3 regions of the Corynebacterium sp. MSK044 genome follow, and region 3 is predicted to be linked to each of the others. Evidence: predicted binding sites of a transcription regulator. Region 3 holds the regulator's gene; each other region holds the start of a gene.
The links. Region 3 encodes LexA, which represses DNA repair genes until DNA is damaged. Its sites were predicted from a motif close to CGAACANNTGTTCG; they were not measured.
Positions count from the first base shown of each region.

Region 1: QP994_RS00380 (HNH endonuclease signature motif containing protein) is a predicted target of LexA. The motif match lies at 3,801-3,814, and genes of this name have one in related genera.
Region 2: QP994_RS06490 (HNH endonuclease signature motif containing protein) is a predicted target of LexA. The motif match lies at 2,857-2,870, and genes of this name have one in related genera.

Region 1 is NZ_JASPJJ010000001.1:79,948-85,704, reverse strand. Features, by position in the region: gene QP994_RS00405 (ABC-F family ATP-binding cassette domain-containing protein) at 1-978, opposite strand, end outside; gene QP994_RS00400 (DUF6263 family protein) at 985-1,863, opposite strand; gene lspA (signal peptidase II) at 1,905-2,378, shown strand; gene QP994_RS00390 (RluA family pseudouridine synthase) at 2,375-3,286, shown strand; gene QP994_RS00385 (hypothetical protein) at 3,373-3,759, shown strand; gene QP994_RS00380 (HNH endonuclease signature motif containing protein) at 3,860-5,422, shown strand; gene QP994_RS00375 (efflux RND transporter periplasmic adaptor subunit) at 5,537-5,757, shown strand, end outside.
Region 2 is NZ_JASPJJ010000008.1:40,183-45,939, forward strand. Features, by position in the region: gene QP994_RS06460 (YqgE/AlgH family protein) at 1-544, shown strand, start outside; gene QP994_RS06465 (AzlC family ABC transporter permease) at 534-1,262, shown strand; gene QP994_RS06470 (branched-chain amino acid transporter permease) at 1,301-1,618, shown strand; gene QP994_RS06475 (hypothetical protein) at 1,686-2,033, shown strand; gene QP994_RS06480 (hypothetical protein) at 2,255-2,527, shown strand; gene QP994_RS06485 (hypothetical protein) at 2,582-2,737, shown strand; gene QP994_RS06490 (HNH endonuclease signature motif containing protein) at 2,924-4,414, shown strand; gene QP994_RS06495 (hypothetical protein) at 4,419-4,754, opposite strand; gene QP994_RS06500 (Rieske (2Fe-2S) protein) at 4,762-5,115, opposite strand; gene trpA (tryptophan synthase subunit alpha) at 5,181-5,757, opposite strand, start outside.
Region 3 is NZ_JASPJJ010000006.1:66,850-72,606, reverse strand. Features, by position in the region: gene hrpA (ATP-dependent RNA helicase HrpA) at 1-1,512, shown strand, start outside; gene nrdR (transcriptional regulator NrdR) at 1,509-1,973, opposite strand; gene QP994_RS05440 (hypothetical protein) at 2,034-2,405, opposite strand; gene lexA (transcriptional repressor LexA) at 2,650-3,324, shown strand; gene sugR (transcriptional regulator SugR) at 3,436-4,215, shown strand; gene QP994_RS05425 (1-phosphofructokinase family hexose kinase) at 4,356-5,333, shown strand; gene QP994_RS05420 (PTS fructose transporter subunit IIABC) at 5,340-5,757, shown strand, end outside.

The sequences.
Region 1 (5,757 bases), on a different contig from region 3:
GTTCTCCGCGGACTTGCGGCGGCCACCGATGGTCTTGGCAGCGCGGTCGGCATAGAACTTGGCTGCCTTGCGTGTTTCGGTTTTGTTCTCAAAGGAGTGGAACACGTCCTCGTCGGTGATAGCAGCGGCCTTCTCCAGCCGGGCGCGTTCGTGTTCTTGCGCGGCATAGTCGGTGGCCCAGCGGTTTCGTCGGGCTTCACGAGCAACCAGGTAATCAGAGAAGGATCCGGAGAAGCGAGCACCCTGGCGGGTTTCCTCACCGAATCCGCCTTCCGCACCCAAACCGGGATCCAGGTCAACCAGTCCGTCGCAGGCGCTGTCCAGGAAGAAGCGGTCGTGGGATGCTGCTAAAACCGGCCCCTTGAAAGCGCGCAATTCCTCGATGAGGAAGTCCACCGCTTCATCGTCGAGGTGGTTCGTGGGCTCGTCTAACACCATCGCATCCACCGGGCGCAGCAGCAGTGCTGCGAGTGCGAAACGGCGGCGCTGGCCACCGGACATTTCGCCCAGGGGAGTGCCCAACTCAACGTTCGCCAGACCAAGACCAGCCAACACAGCAGCAATGCGGGCATCGAGTTCCCACACTCCGGAATTCTCCGCGCGAGCCAAGGCTGCATCGAACTGGTCAGAGTACTTGTCTGGATCTTCCGCCATCAGTCCCGACAGTTCGGTGATAGCGCGTTCGACGCCGCGGAGTTCGTGCACGGATTCGTCGATAAGCGATTGCGCAGGAGCACTGAACGGCAGTGACGTTTCTTGGGCAATGAACCCGGTCAACTCGGGGGTGATGATCGTGCCGGCGGTTGGCTTCAGATCACCGCTGATGAGTGACAACAACGTGGACTTGCCGGCGCCGTTCTCCCCGATGAGACCCGTCACTGATCCGGCAGGAACCGCAAAGGAGACGTCGGTGAGGACGCGGTGTCCATCCGGATAGCTAAAGGAAACTCCGTCTAAACCAATGTGGGTGTGCCGCATGTGAGATCACTTCTTGTACGTCGTTGCAGTGGTCATGTCTTGGACCACCTTGAAATCAGGGTTTGGGCCAGCATAAACAGTGCGGGTGGTGGCAGCGTTTTCGCCGGCGATGGGGAGAAGTTTGGTCAGATTCACCGTGATCGTGCCTTGTGATGTGGTGGACCATTCTTCAGCAGTCAGGTTATCCTCACCATCCAGCTCCAGGGTTTTCTTCGCCGGCTCCTCGTTGACTTCCACGTCCAACACCGCTGTGTCTCCGTCGCGGGAGGTCAACGTGTAGGTGGTGGTGCGGCGCATGTTTGTCTCACCCAGCGTCCGCGTTTCCACCGTCCACTGAGCGCCCACGCCCACCGGTTCCACGGGGAATACTGGGTTGGTGGAAATGATCTGCAGCAGCGCGCGCTCAATGACGGCGCGCCCCTCATCGGAACTGCCTTCTGGCGGCAATAGCTTGATGTCCTCAATCTGTCCCTGCACATCGGTGGTCCAGCGCATGCGGAAACCTTCAGCGGTCAGCGCCTCGGTACCGGTGTCCAGGTTGGAATGCTTCGGCTCACCCACCGTGAACTCAGCAACGTTGCCGTCAACCACAGAAACAGACAGGGGCAGGGTTACCTGCTCCACATCGCCGCCAGCGGGGGCATCCACGCTCACCTTGTCCGTTGCCACGGCACCTTGGTGTGCGGCGTAGGACACAGTGATCTCGGATTCTTGTGGGGAGAAGGAATAGACGAGCTGTTCCTTGGGTCCCTCACCTGCTGAGATGAGGGACACTTCGGGGCTGTCCACGGCAAAAGCCGGGATCTCCTCGATCGGATCCGTGCTGGAACAACCCGCGACAGTCAGGGCACTGGCCACAAGAAGAGTGGCGGTGATTCTACGCAAACTCACTCCTTGAACCTACCGCCGACTAGAGTTAGGGGCCAATGACCTCCCTCACTCATAAGCGCACGTATCTGGCCCTCATCATGGTCGCCGTGGGAATCATCGATCAGATTCTCAAACAGATCATGGTGTCTTCGCTGACACCAGGGGAACCTTTTTACCTGATCGGGGACTGGTTCCGGCTTCTTCTTGTGTTCAATCCGGGTGCGGCCTTCTCCCTCGGCAGTAATTCCACGTGGCTGTTCACCACTATTCAGCTCGTGTTTGTGGTGGGCGCGCTCATCGCGGCGCCACGCTTGAAAACACGATGGGAACTCGTCGGCCTTGCCCTCATCGCTGGTGGTGCGTTGGGGAACCTGATCGACCGTCTCTTCCGGGACCCAAGTTTTTGGTTTGGGCATGTGGTGGATTACATCTCCATTGGCTCTTTCGCGGTGTTCAACTTTGCGGATATGGCCATTAACGTGGGCGTCGTTGTATTCATCATCGCGCTGTTTTTCACGGGGGAGAAATGAGCAAGTACAGGTCGCTCGTCGTGCCGGAAGGCCTTGACGGCATGCGCGTTGATGCCGCTGTGGCCAAAGCATTCGGCGTCTCGCGCACAGTCGCGGCCGAGCTCGATGTGCTTATCGACGGCTCCTTGGCCACCAAATCCACCCGCCTTGCCACCGGCCAAACCTTGGAAGTGACCCTACCGGAGCCGAAGGCACCCCCGATGCCGAAGGAAGAGTTGGTCGAGGGGCTGACCATTTTGTATGAGGACGCGGATGTCATCGTCGTCGATAAGCCAGTCGGCGTTGCTGCGCACCCAACCTTGGGGTGGGAAGGGCCGACTGTGGTGGGCGGGCTGTATGCGATGGGGTTTCAACTGCCCGATGCGGGCCCACCTGAACGCAAAGGCATTGTGCAGCGCCTGGATGTGGGCACGTCCGGCGTGATGGTGGTGGCCAATTCCATTCCGGGATATTCGGTGCTCAAGCGCGCGTTCAAGGAACGCACCGTGGATAAGACCTATCACGCGGTGGTGCAGGGCCTTCCAGATCCGATCGTGGGCACGATTGATGCCCCGATTGGCCGCCACCCCTCCTCCGGGTGGAAGTTCGCCGTGACGTCGGACGGACGCCATTCAGTGACACACTATGAGGTGCTGGAGGCTTTCCGCGAGGCGAGCCTGCTGGAAATTCAGCTGGAGACTGGCCGCACGCACCAGATTCGCGTGCACATGTCATCGGTGGGGCACCCGTGCGTGGGGGACCCGATGTATGGTTCCGACCCGAAACTTGGCGCACGCCTTGGTTTGAACCGTCAGTGGTTGCACGCCACCAAACTGGGATTCATGCATCCCGGTAAAGGCACATGGATGGAGGTTGAGTCCCCTTATCCAGCGGACCTTCAACATGCGGTGGATGTGCTCCGCGGGTGAAACAGGTAATCGCTGCCCTCGGCTGCCTAGCTTGTCTCGCTGGTATCTATCTACTGGGGCTGAACACCGGAATAGACCCGCACCCCATGGGGGACCAGCTGGGCCCTGATAACGGTGAGTCTGCGAGGGAGTATGAACAGCGTGCCCAGGCATCGCTTGAGGAAGCCGATGAGCCCGCTTTTGCTTTGATCACCTTTGCTTCGCCCCTCGATCCGGCTGATGCAGCTGACCTGCTGGAGGATGTGCGCCGCGTTAACCAGATCATCGTTGCTGATAAGGCGCCGATCTCCGTGGGGGAGATGCCGGACCGGACTCAGGTTTTCGGTTCCGAGCCACTCATCGCCGTCGTGGTGTGGGAAGGCGGGAACACTTTGCGTTCGCTTGTGACCGACCCCCGCATCGCCACCATCGACGTACTTCCACCCGATGCTGCGTGGGGCACTTTTGGTGTGCGTACTCCTTCGAACGTTTAGACGTAAAGATATTTAAAAATGTTGTTTTAGCCCTTGCGTATCGAACGCCCGTTCCTGTATGATTGTGTCTAGGAAACAATAAGGAGAAGGGGGTGAGATCGTGTCAGCTTCTGACAAGCGAAAGCGATTGGAACAGATCATAGGAGACGGGGAGGACTCCCGGCCGGAGCAGGAAGAGGCATTCTTTGCCACCGAGTGTCCGGACAGTCAAATTGCGGAATACGCATTGCTGTTGCGGCAGTGTCAGTTCGGCATCTTCGGGCTGTATGCCGAGGATGGTCAGGACTTTGCCGGCTCGAGTGATGACATTCATGTGGAGATAGCCAAGTTGAGTGCAGTCACGGGGATGGGCAAAAAGGCGGTGGAGAACGCCATGTGTGCCTACATGCGCCTCCAGGAACTGCCGATGCTGCGGGATCTTCAAAGGAGAACTCAACGGCTGGATCTGTCCCGCTTGATCACCATTGATAATCAGTTGGCCCGATTGGGGAATGACATCACCGATGAGATGCTGGCGGCGTTTGATGAGCTTTTGGCGGGGCTTTTTAGCCCAACGTCGGCAAACCAGCAGTTGCCTACGCCATGGATGATTAAAAACAGGATGAAGAAGCTCCTGGCATCGTTCGATCCGAATATTGATTACTGCTCAAAGAAGAAGAAAGAACGCGAGCAGAAGGAGGGGGCCGTGCCACCGGGGCACTGCAATGTCTCATTCAGTGCTGAGAACGAAGAGGTTGGCAATGCACGTATGAACGTCGTCGGAGATTCCGCAACGATGGCCTCTGTTCGCGCATTCGTGGAAGAAACTGCGCGCGAACACAAACTCAGCTTGGCTGATGCAACCCTGAAGCTACTGACGGGGGAGATTGCTCCTCCTGCTAAGGCTGTGATTTACGGCTACGCGCCCAAAGGCACCGATGGATCGATCGATCGCTCTGCCTCGGTTTACATTCCGCACTTCGGCTGGACCACCGCACCAAGCACCGCGATGTTCCACTTCATGGCGGATGCGGACAGCACGGTCGTGGACTTGGACAGTGAGAAACTGGACCGTGCAGTGGCGGGATACGTGGTGCCGGAAGACATCAAGGCGAAGGTTCGGTGGCGTGACGGCACGTGCGTGTGGCCGGGCTGTCACGTTCCGGCGGAAAACTGCCAGATGGAACACCGAATCCCTTACGGTGAGGGCGGGCAGACGGAAATAGATAATTTGTACTGCCTGTGTCAGCACCATCACAACATAAAAACCGATAAACGTGCGTACTACCTGCCAGATCCCGTGACGGGAGAGGTGATCTGGCTCCTGCCGGATGGGACCTACATGAAGTCGGAGCCAGAAGGGTTCATCCAAGAGCAAGTCTTGGCAGAAAAACCTCGGTGGAAGACAACATTGCGTGGTCTTCTTGCGCTGCGGCGGAATTCCGCACGGTTCTTTGCCTTGGCTCACACGATCATGGATAAGTACGAATCGGGTGGGAGTTATGACGAGTGTGTGAGCGCACTGGAAGAAATCGAAGCGAAGTACGACATGTCCTTCCCCTTCCACCCAACGCCAACACCGCCCGCGCCGGACCCAGACTTTGAGGCACCGCAAGACCCCATGGATGATCGGCCCACGGTCCAAGACCTCAGCATGGAGCGACGAATGAGTCTTCCATCTTAAGTTTGGTGGCGTGTAAAGTCTCTTCAGTAAGTTTGTTCACACCCCCTGAAGTGGAGAATCATTTTGTCATCTCAACGCACCATGTGGGCACGTCGAGCTGGGTTGTCCCTGGCTATGGCTTCGTCTCTGTTCTTGGCCACCGCTTGTGGTGCGGGGGACATGGACGCAAAGGAGGGTGTCTCTGCTGGCGATTACTCAGTGGCCACACACGAAGCCGTAGTGAACAGCATCGTCGTCGATGGCACCGTCGAGCCGGTACGCACAGCGGCGATTTCCAGCACCCTGTCAGTTCCGGTGGGGACCGTACATGTGCAGGTCGGGGACCGCGTGAAGCA
Region 2 (5,757 bases), on a different contig from region 3:
CATGCTCATACTCGCCGCGCCGGGCATGCTGAGCGACGAATTCGCGCGCACCGTCGTCCTCATCATCGAACACAACCTGGAGCACACCCTCGGCGTTGTGCTCAACCGCCGCAGTGAGATCGCCGTGGCCAATGTTCTCACCGAATGGCTCGACTACGTTGCCAAACCTCAGGCGCTCTACCTTGGCGGGCCGCTTGGCCCCCAGGCCGCTATCGGTGTTGGCGTGACCACCGCCGGCACTGTGCTCGAGGAGCATCCGGAGTTCACCCGTCTGGCCAACCGCCTCGTCCACGTGGACCTACGCACCGATCCCACCACCCTCGACGGCCTGCTCGAAGGCGTGCGCATCTTCGCCGGTTACGCCGAATGGGAGCCCGGCCAGCTCGACGAGGAGATTGAGCGCGGCGACTGGTACGTCGCCCCCGCCCTGCCCTCCGACGTCATCGCCCCGGCCGGCACCGACCTGTACAGCGACATCATGCGTCGCCAGCCCATGCCCCTGCCACTGTTCTCGACGTTCCCGGCGGATATTGATGACAACTAGATCCGAAATCCGCGGCGGCATCCGCGACACCTGGCTCGTCGGCCTTGGCCTCATCCCACTCGGCCTCGCCTTCGGCTTGGTCATGGTCCAAGCTGGCTTCGCGTGGTGGTGGACACCGATCTTCTCCATCATCATCTACGCCGGCTCGATGGAATTCCTCGCCGTCCAACTCGTCTCCACCGGCGTCGGCCCACTGTCTGCCGCCATCACCGGCTTCATGGTCAACTTTCGCCACATTTTCTACGGCCTCACGTTCCCCCGCCACCTCATTTCTTCACCGCTCGGCCGCGCGTACAGCACCTATGCACTTACCGACGAGTCCTACGCCATCTCCTCCTCCCGCCCCCCAACCGCCCCCAACTCTGGTGCCCGTGTCCTGACCATTCAGATCCTGTGCCAGTTGATGTGGGTACTGCCCGGCATCGTGGGGGCGTTGTTGGGGGCGGCGATTCCGTCCTCAGTCATTGGCGTCGATTACGCACTGACCGCACTCTTCATCGTCCTGGCCTACGAGGCTTTCCGTGCCAACCCGGATTTCTCCCTGCCGCTGACCGCCACTGCGATCGCCGCGCTTCTCGCCGTGCTTGCTCCCAGCTGGCTCCTCATGGCCGGGTTGAGCGCCTACTTCCTCGTGCTCATCTTCCGTTATGCCCGGCCTGGCGTCGACAGGTCTCTTGAGCTCCGCGTCGGCCGTGATTCTTCGGGTGGTGAAAAGTAGTGGGGGTTTTTGGTCTGCCTGAGGGCGTCACCTTATCTATGGTCGCCGCGGTACTCATCCCCGTGGCCATCGTCACCGTTTTACTGCGCGCCCTCCCCTTCTCTTTCCTCCGCCTCCTCAAAGGCAGCCCGTTCATTGACTTCCTCGGCGCCACCATGCCCGTCGGTGTGATGACCGTCCTGGTCGTCTACACCTTCTCCACCATCGCCCACGACGCTGCCGTCCCCCATGGCCTGCCCGCTGCCCTCATGGCCGGCGCTGTCACTCTCGCTCTTCACGCGTGGAAGCGCCGCGCCGGGCTTTCCATCCTCGCCGGCACCGCCGCCTACATGGTGTTGGTGAATCTGGTGTTTTAAAAACCCCGGGACTTTTTGCCCTGGGCGCTATCATCATCACTTGAACCCTCACTCAAAGGAGATACCCATGAAGCGTCGTTTCATCGCTGCCGGCCTTGCAGCCGCCACCGCCCTGTCCCTGTCCGTCGCCCCCGCCTACGCTATTGAACTCCCAATGACCTCCTCCTACGAGTCCAGCAGCGAACGGATCGAAAAGCGCCTGAAAGACGCTGATAAGTCCGGCAACAAGAAGGAGCTTCGTCGTGCTATGAGCAGCGCCGCAGCCTTTGAAAAGCTCATGGAGCCTTTTAAAGAAAACGACTTCAACAACTCGTACAAGATCGGCACCACCTTTGACATTCTGCTTGGCACCGGCGTTGCCGCCGCGCTCCTGGCTCTCCTTGGCGGCGCTGCCTTCCAGCAGGGCCTGATCTAGCTCCCGTTCTAAAAACCCCGGCACCTTTTGGCCTGAACTTACCCCGACCATTTCTCCATGCTCGAACTGAGTGCGGAGGGGGTGGTTGGGGTTTTGGGCTTTCTGGGGGCGTCGATAAGCAAATGGCGCCTTGAGCTGCGATGAACTTTTCATGAATGCGCTGCTTGATTGGCTGATCGGCCATAAGCTGTTCCCGCCTGAAACTGCTGAAAGGAACGCCGATGAAGCGGCGTATTCTTGGCATCGCCTTGTCTGCCTGCGCCCTGGGTGGCGTGGCTGTGCCGGCGCACGCGGGGGTTACTCGTCCGGTTGATCAGCGCAGTTCCGTGAAGCCGCTGTTTGAGCTCAGCTCACCTGCGCACAGCTTGCAGTACTGGTCTTTTGCCACGGATGAGCAGCTGAAAGAAAAGTGGGATGCGGCGGTGCGCATGGGTTTCTTCTTCCCCGTGATTGAGCAGATTTATGGCCTTAAGATCGGCGACGTCACCTGGTAGGAACGTCAGGCGGCGAATGAGGCCAAGTTTGAGGCGAAGCCGACTGCGAATGAGGTGCTTGGCAGCTCGCTGAAGTGGGACGTCGCGCGCGGGAACCAGTTGGGTACGGCGTTGAACTGGTGGATCGCCCTCAGCGTGATTGGCATTGTGCTGACTGTTGGTGTTGCGGCGGTTCTTGGTGGTGCTTTTGATCAAGTGCAGGGGCTTTAACGCTGCTTTAGGCCCCGTTTTCCACAGAATTTCACCTGCGTTGACTTCGGTGTTGTGGATAAGTGTTCGAGAATAGGGTCTATTTGAGGCTTTGTGGCAAGGGGCGTGTCGCACCCATGTGAAAGTATGTTCGCATGTGCTCAAGGTGAGCGCATAGCAACGACTTCACGTGGGAAAGGGGGCGACATGAGTGCACCGGTAAAAACGCCGAGTTTTGCCACGGAGAACCCGTCCGATCCGGTCGCGCAAGCGCATTGGGCACTCCGTAAAGCCGAGTATGAGCTGTTCAAAGAGTATGCCGAGGGCGACCGTGAGTTGGTGGACAGCCGCGACTTCGACCAGGAGTACGCGCGGTTATCCAAGTCCACTGGCATGCCAAAGTGGCAGGTAGACCATGCTGTCATGGCCTACCTGGCCCTGCGAGAGCTACCGCGCTTGCGGGAGTTGCAGCGGGAGTTTCAGCGCTTGGACCTGCCGCGATTGAAGGCTTTGAGCGACGCGATGGACAGCTTCGGGGAGAATGCCACGTCGGAGGTCTACGCCGCGGTAGATGAAGTGATGGTGGAGATCTTCACCCCGCACCGCCAGAACGCCGCGCTGCCTACGGTGAGCACCATCAAAAGGAGAATTAACAAGCTCATCGCGGACTTCGACAACGCGGCGGCGTTCTGCCCCGAGAACCGCAAGGAGCGCGAGGAGCGCCCCAAAGAGATCCCGCCGGGCTCATGTGAAGTCACCTTCCACAACGGCCGCGTGGGCGCTCATGCCAGCGGGATGACCGTGATGGGCGACATTGCCACGATGGCGATGACGAGAGCGATTATCGACGGTACTGCGCGCACCCACGGTCTCACCCTCGAAGAGACGGTGCTCAAGCTCCTCACAGGGGAGATCACCCCGACGGGCAACGCCACCGTGAGCGTGTACGCGCCCAAAGGACCTGACGGTTCGGTGGATCTGACCAAGTCCGTGTTCTTCCCCGGCTTCGGCTGGACCAACGCGGTGGGCACGGAGAAGTTCCACTCGCTGGCTGGGCTGAACGGGTTTGAGACCAAAAACCCCGCCACTTTTGTGGACCTCGACTCCACCGCCACGCACACCGTCAACGGGCACGCCGCACCGGAGAAGGTCAAGGAATTCGTGCGGATGCGCGACGGCCACTGCATCTTCCCCGGCTGCACGGTCCCTGCCCGACGATGCCAGCTCGACCACCGCATCCCCTTCGAAGAAGGCGGCCCCACCACCGCCTCAAACCTCTACTGCCTGTGCCAAAAGCACCACAACGTAAAAACCGATAAAAGGGCCTTCTACCTGCCCGATCCCTTCACTGGCGACATCGTGTGGCTCTTCGCAGACGGCACCTACGCCATCACCAAACCTGCGGGCTTCGTCGGCGACCAGGTCACACCAACAGCACCGCGCTGGGTCTCTACGCTCAGCCAAGTCCGCCGCCACAAGCAAAAAGTCGCCCACTTTTACGCAAAAGCACACAAGCTTATCGACGCCTACGAGGCCGGCACCCCCTACCCCACCACCATCGAAGCGCTGGAGAAACTCGAACAAGAATACGGCCTCAAGTTCCCCTTCGCCCCTGAACCGCCAGTTCAGGAGCCTGATCCGGACTACGAGCCACCGCCGGAGGACGACGAGGTTGAGGAGGAGGAGGAGGGTGCCTAGGTGCCTAAAGCTCCGGGAACTTCGCGCGGGCCTCCGCCCAGAGTCCCTCAAAGTGGTCCGCGGTGACGTGTTCAGCCTCGATGCCTTCGAACTGGTCGTAGGTGTCCGGGTGCGGGACGGTGTCGAGGGGGCGGTTGGCATTGCCGATGACGCGGCCCGCGATAAACGCCCCCGTAATGGCGTGGTCCGGGGTGAGCTCAATCATGCGCACCATGCGACACTCGTGGGGGTTGAGCTCAACGAGTTCGGCGATGTTGACTACGGAGCCAGCGCCCGGGATCGTCAGTGTCGTGCGGACAAAAAGTGGCGGGGTTTTTGGTTCAGGCTGTGGGTCAGACACCGCTTCCCTACTCCTGCTCGCCGGCGATGACATTCCCGCCGTCCTGGATGACGGGGGCGGGTGTCATGCCGGACTGGGAGGGGCCGTCCACAACCTCGCCGGTGGCAATGTCGAAGACGGAGCCGTGGGACGGGCAACGCACTGTGTTGCCCTTGACCTGGGTGATTGGGCTGCCCTGGTGCGGGCATGTGGTGGAATACGCCACAAAGTTGCCCTCAGTTGGCTGGGCGATGATGAATTTCCCCACGATGACGGCACTGCCCACCGGCACCTGGGTTGCAGCGACCTCAGCTGGAGCGGGCTTGCCACAGGCGGCGAGGAAAGCGCCGGCAAAAGTGGTGGCGGTGCCGAGGATGAACATGCGACGGGAGCAGACGGGGCCGGAAGGGTTCTGGGCTGCTGGGTTTGCTGCTGGGTTCTGGGCTGTCATGGTTTCAGGGTAGCGCGCTTCATGACGGTGACGTAGTCGGTGAGTTCGGATTTTAAGGTGTCCATGTCGCGGATGGTGCCCGGGTTGGGGTGGGCGTAGTCCACGTGGGCGTCGATGATCTTCGCGATCGCGGAGCCGGTGATGGCGCCAGAAGCACTGGCGGCGATGGCGTCGGCGACGTGCTGCGGGGTGGAGATGCCGAATCCGAGGAGGACGCGGGCGCCGCCGTAGGAGGTGATGTTGGCGACGACGTCCGAAAGCCCTGTCGTCTGCGACTCGTGCTCGGTGCCTGTCACGCCGTCGCGGGAGATGGCGTAGATGTAGCCGCGAGAATGAGTGGCAACACCTTCGAGGACCTCAGGACGGGCCTGAGCAGGGGCGATGAAGACTGGGTCGATGCCAGCGGTGGTGGCGGCCTCAACGAAGGGGGCACCTTCGCGTACTGGGGCGTCGGGGACGAGGACTGCGTCGGCACCGGCTTCGTGGAGTTCCGCGTAGAACTTCTCCAGGCCACGGACATACGGCACGTTGGCGTAGACCAGCATGCCGATCGGGGTGTCCGGGTGGCGGCGG
Region 3 (5,757 bases):
GCACTGTTCGATTTTTATGATGCCCGCATTCCCGACAACATTGGCACCGGGCGTCATTTCGACGCCTGGTGGAAGAAGAAGCGCTACCAATCACCAGATTTCCTCGATTTCGATCCGTCAAAGCTTATCGACGATGCTGCGGCCGATTCCTCCGAAGCCGCCTTCCCCGACAAATGGCGCCAGGGCAGCATTAACTATGAGCTCCAGTACAAGTTTGAGCCTGGTGATCCATTCGACGGAGTCACCGTACTTGTTCCTGTCCCCCTGTTGGCCGGACTGGAAGACACGGATTTTGATTGGCTCGTTCCTGGCCTGCGCGCAGAACTTGTGACTGAGCTCATCCGCTCCCTGCCCAAGGCGTTGCGTAAGACGGTGGTCCCAGCGCCCGAATTCGCTGCACGCGCAATGGAGAAGCTCATCCCGTTTGAGGCGCCATTGACGGAGCAGCTCGCGGAAATCCTGCGCTCGTTCGGCGGCCACGGCATCAACGCAACCGACTTCCACCCCGAAGCGTTGCCAGCGCATTTGAAGATGACTTTTGCTTCTGTCGATCGACGTGGCACGATCACCGACCACGACAAGAGCCTGGCGGAACTCAAGAAACGTCGCTCGGGCCAAATCACTTCGTCGGTGGCAAAGGCGACAAAGAAAGCGGAAACGGATGCCGCCAAAGAGTGGACAGCCGACACCCTCGGCGCGGTGCCCGAAACTGTGACCACGGACATTGAAGGCAATAACGTTGATGCTTTCCCTGCCTTGGAAGCAACCAAGGACGGCGTGCGCGTCAAGGTATTCCCCACTAAAGCTGCTGCCGATGCCTCGATGGTCACGGCCACACTGGCCATGCTCATGCGCCAGATCTCCGTATCCCCAACGCAGATGACCAAAGGCCTTCCACTACGCCAACGCGTTGCCGTGGATAAATATCCCCACGGTGGTGCCACTGGGCTCGTCGAAGATGCACGCATCGCCGCCATCCGTGATCTGATGTTTACCCACGGCGGACCGGTGCGCACACCTGAGGAATTCGATGCCTTACTTAACAAGGTGAAACCCGAGGTTCCTGGTGCCGTGCGACGTGCTGTCGTCGGCATCGCAGGCGGTGTCGCCGAATACATCAACATCGCAGCTGAACTGAACAAGTGGAGTGGCCCAGCCATTGATGACATTAAGGCTCAAATGGCCTTCCTGTTACCAAAAAACGCCATCACCATCCACGGCATGGAACATCTGCAGCACCTGCCGCGCTATTTGTCCGCAGTACAGATGCGCCTGGATGAGATGAACCACGATCCTGACAGGGATGCGGACCGCCAAGCCGTGATCGATGACGTCAAGGCGTATCTTGATGCCAAGCTCGCTCGCCTACCCAAGGGGGCAGAAAGATCAAAGCCAGTCAAAGAGATTCTCTGGCGCATCGAGGAACTACGCGTCAGTCTTTTCGCGCAGCGTCTGGGCACATCCAAACCGGTGAGCCCACGGAGGATTGAAAAGATGGTAGATAAGCTCTAAAGCTCATCAATGCCGCGATCGCGGCGACGCATCAGCCGGATCTCCGATTCGAAATCATCGGCACTTTCGAAAGACTTGTATACCGACGCGAAGCGCAGGTAAGCCACCTCATCGAGCGCCCGCAGGGGCTCCAGGATGGCAAGACCAATGTCATTGGAAAGAACTTGTGAGCTGCCTTGTGCACGCACAATCTCTTCCACCTCTTGGGCAAGACGTTTCAGGGCATCATCTGAAACATCACGGCCCTGGCACGCGCGACGCACACCAACAATCAGCTTGTCTCTATCAAAGGGCTCACTGACACCATTTCGTTTGACCACAGTGAGGATGGCTTTTTCAACCGTGGTGAACCGGCCCCCACACGCGGTGCACTCACGTCGACGACGAATAGCAGAACCCGCGTCTACGAGACGTGAGTCCGAGACACGGGAATGATCGTTATGGCAGAAAGGGCAATGCACAGGAGAGGATTCTACTCTCTCCGTGCACGTCATATCTAGCTGCTACGCAGCTGCACCGGCCTAGCGGGCACTTATGCTGGCAACCACATCATTCGTTGCCGCAGCAGCCGGATCGATCTCCCCACCGGAGAAAGCACCCCCGAGTGCAGAGCCAATGAAAAGGCTAAGGCCCAACAGAATGCCCATGGCAATAGTGCCACGCTTTTCACGGCGATCTTCAATGTTTTCGAAAGCCCCCGCAGTGTCAGCAGCAGCCCGGTAGCGGGTTAGACTTTCCTTTCGATCAGACTCTCCCAACGTTCGAACATTGGCAACATGTTGGCGCCGAGCACGGGTGTCGTTGATGTCCCATACATCCGCCGGCTGGACGGTGCGGCGAAGATCGTTACGTACAATATCAGCGCTGTGAGGTCGTGCGATAGAGATTGTCATGATGGTTCCTTTCTGTTCTGCCTACGATTCTACGAACCGGTGAGACATGTTCGATTAACTGCTTCGCTCAACTGTTCGATAGCTTCTATGTTCGATTTATAGCAACTGGAGAAAACTTTGTCCACACGTAGCGGAAAAATATCGAACAAATTTGCTTACTCGTGGTAGAAACGAGAAGTGAGGGAACTCATTAGAAACAAACAAGACTCTTGCAAAGGCACCCATCAAGGAAGGACAACAAGACATGGCCAAGAAAGAAGACAAGAAGCCAGACGTTAAAACTTTGACTGACCGCCAGCGCCGCATCCTGGAAGTTATCCAGGACGCTGTAGTGTTGCGTGGCTATCCGCCAAGCATCCGAGAGATCGGCGATGCTGCAGGACTTCAGTCCACATCGTCTGTGGCCTACCAGCTCAAAGAGCTTGAGAAGAAGGGCTTTTTGCGCCGTGACCCGAACAAGCCTCGTGCAGTGGACCTGCGCCACCTCCCCCACACCGGGCGGAAACCAAACAAGAAGGATACAAACGTTCCGGAAGAGGCAGCCGCACCGCGATACATCCCCGTGGTTGGCCAGATCGCCGCTGGCAATCCCATCCTGGCGGAAGAGAATGTCACAGAGTACTTCCCTCTCCCATCAGAACTCGTCGGCGACGGCGACCTGTACCTGCTTCAAGTCGTAGGCGAGTCCATGCGTGACGCCGGCATCTTGGATGGAGATTGGGTTGCAGTGCGCACTCAGCCAGTCGCGGAGGAAGGCCAATTCGTCGCTGCACTCATCGACGGTGAGGCAACGGTGAAGGAGTTCCACAAGGACTCCACCGGCGTGTGGCTGCTTCCCCACAATGATGCTTTTTCACCCATCAAGGGCGACGAAGCAGAAATCATGGGCTTGGTCGTCTCTGTTTTCCGCAAGCTCTAACCCACCCTCACGGGGGTGAAACGGGCTCAGGCAGAACTAACCGGGCCCCGTTTTCACTTCACGCGTACATAATGAGGATTTGTTAGCATCCCCCGCATTCAAGGAAGTCCCATGTACGCCGAGGAGCGTCGCCGCCAGATCGCATCAATGACCGCAGTTGAAGGCCGCGTGAACGTCACGGAATTGTCTGAGCGTTTTGATGTCACTGCTGAAACTATCCGCCGGGACCTCGCGGCCCTTGACCGCGACGGTGTGGTGCAGCGTGTCCACGGTGGTGCCGTGTCGACCCAGTCCTACCTCACTGCCGAGTTCCCCCTTCAAACCCGCTATCGTTCGGCAGCCACAGCTAAATCCGCCATCGCTCGGGCCGCATTAGATTTTCTGCCCGCGCCTGGCGGTTCGGTTTTCCTTGACTCTGGCACGACGATTAACACACTTGCCGGGTTGATCAAGGACCGGCCTGAAGCACCTTCTTTGTCATTCGTTACCAACTCACTGCCGATCGCTCTCGACCTGTCGAGCCTGGGCACCCTTGATGTCCAACTGCTTGGCGGGACTGTTCGTACGATTACACAGGCTGTCGTCGGTGATACTGCTTTGCGCACTTTGGCTCTTTTGCGCGCGGACGTAGCTTTCATTGGTACTAATGCGTTAACGGTAGACCACGGCCTTTCCACCGCGGACGCACAAGAAGCGGCGGTGAAATCCGCGATGGTCACTAACACCCGTAAGGTCGTGGTGTTGTGCGACTCCTCAAAGCTGGGCACGGATTACCTTGTGAGCTTCGCGCCCCTTGATTCCATCGATGTGGTGATCACCGACTCTGATGCACCGGCGTCCTACGTGGATGAGCTAACAGAACGTGGCATCAACGTCATCCAAGCAGGTTAAGGCGGACCAGAAACAACTAGCCCGTCCGTCGCATGGGTTTAACCCCGGTTCTAGCACGCCGTAGATACGGCATCGGGCATACTCGGGCAGAGGAGTTTTCTCGCTCCACCCCACCTACGACTTTGAGGGGTCAGCCGCCCGTGATTTTTACTTTCACGCCGAATCCAAGCGTTGATGTCACCTTCACCGTGGACAACTTCACCGCCGGTGAAGTCATCCGCGTGCGCGCCCGTTCCCGTGAACCCGGTGGCAAAGGAATCAATGTTGCCCACACGGTTCTAAAAGCTGGAGAATCCACGCTGGCATTGGCTCCAGCACATGAAACTGATCCTTTTGTTGCCCTTGCCCATAAGGCAGCGATCCCTCTTCACACCATTGCGGTGGAGGGACATGTGCGCGCAAACTCGACGATTACTGACGCTGCTGGGGTAACCACCAAGCTCAATGAACAAGGCGCACGCTTAACACCGGCAACCATCGCTGCTCTCGAAGAAGCGGTAGCAACCCATGCACCTAAGGCAAACGCGGTCGTCCTCGCTGGTTCTTTACCGCCAGGCGCTCCTCGCGATTGGTACTCCACGTTGGTAGCTATCGTGCGCAGAGCTAATCCGGATGCGCTCATCGCGGTGGATACCTCGGATGAACCATTGATTGCATTGGGTGAAGGTCTGGAGGACTCCACGCCGGACATTATTAAGCCAAACGGTTACGAGTTGGGGCAGCTCGCAGGTGTTGATGGGCAAACACTCGAAGACGCAGCGGCGCGAGGGGATCTAGCCGCCGTCGTGGAGGTCGCCCAGTCCGTCGTGTCCCGTGGCGTGCCCGAACTCCTCGTCACCTTTGGTGGTGCGGGTGCATGCTTGGTCACATCTCGTGGCGCGTGGGTTGCCACTCCCCCGCCAGCACACGTTCGTTCCACGGTGGGCGCGGGTGATAGCGCGTTGGCTGGCTACGTTCTTGCACGGATGCGCGGGCAAGATTATCCGGAAGCACTCCGCCATTCCGTGGCTTATGGCACCGCTGCTGCCTCTAACCCAGGCACTGCCATCCCCACCCCGGATGACTTGGATCTGGCACGAACTGTTGTGTCAGTCTTCCCCAGCCACGATGGGAAGTAATCCACGATGAGCAGCTCTACTATCTCGACTGAACTGGTGGCGCTGGATGCGGATTTCGGCAGCACACCGGCGGACGTTATTGGTCACCTAACCGAGATCGTTGCCACTGCCGGCCGCACCGATAAACCGGACGTTTTGGCCAATGCCGCCATCACCCGCGAAACACGAGCGGGCACCGGTGTAAACGGCCGAGTAGCTATTCCCCATTGCCGCACTGCTGCTGTCACGGAACCTACACTCGCCTTTGCCCGTCTTTCGCACCCCGTGGACTTCGCTGGGCCTGACGGTGACGCGGACCTCGTCTTTCTCATTGTCGCCCCAGAAGGCGGTAACAAAGCTCACCTGCAGATTCTGTCCAAGCTAGCTCGGGCACTTGTTCGTGGGGAGTTCACTGAAACACTCCGTCATGCGCAAACCCGCGAGG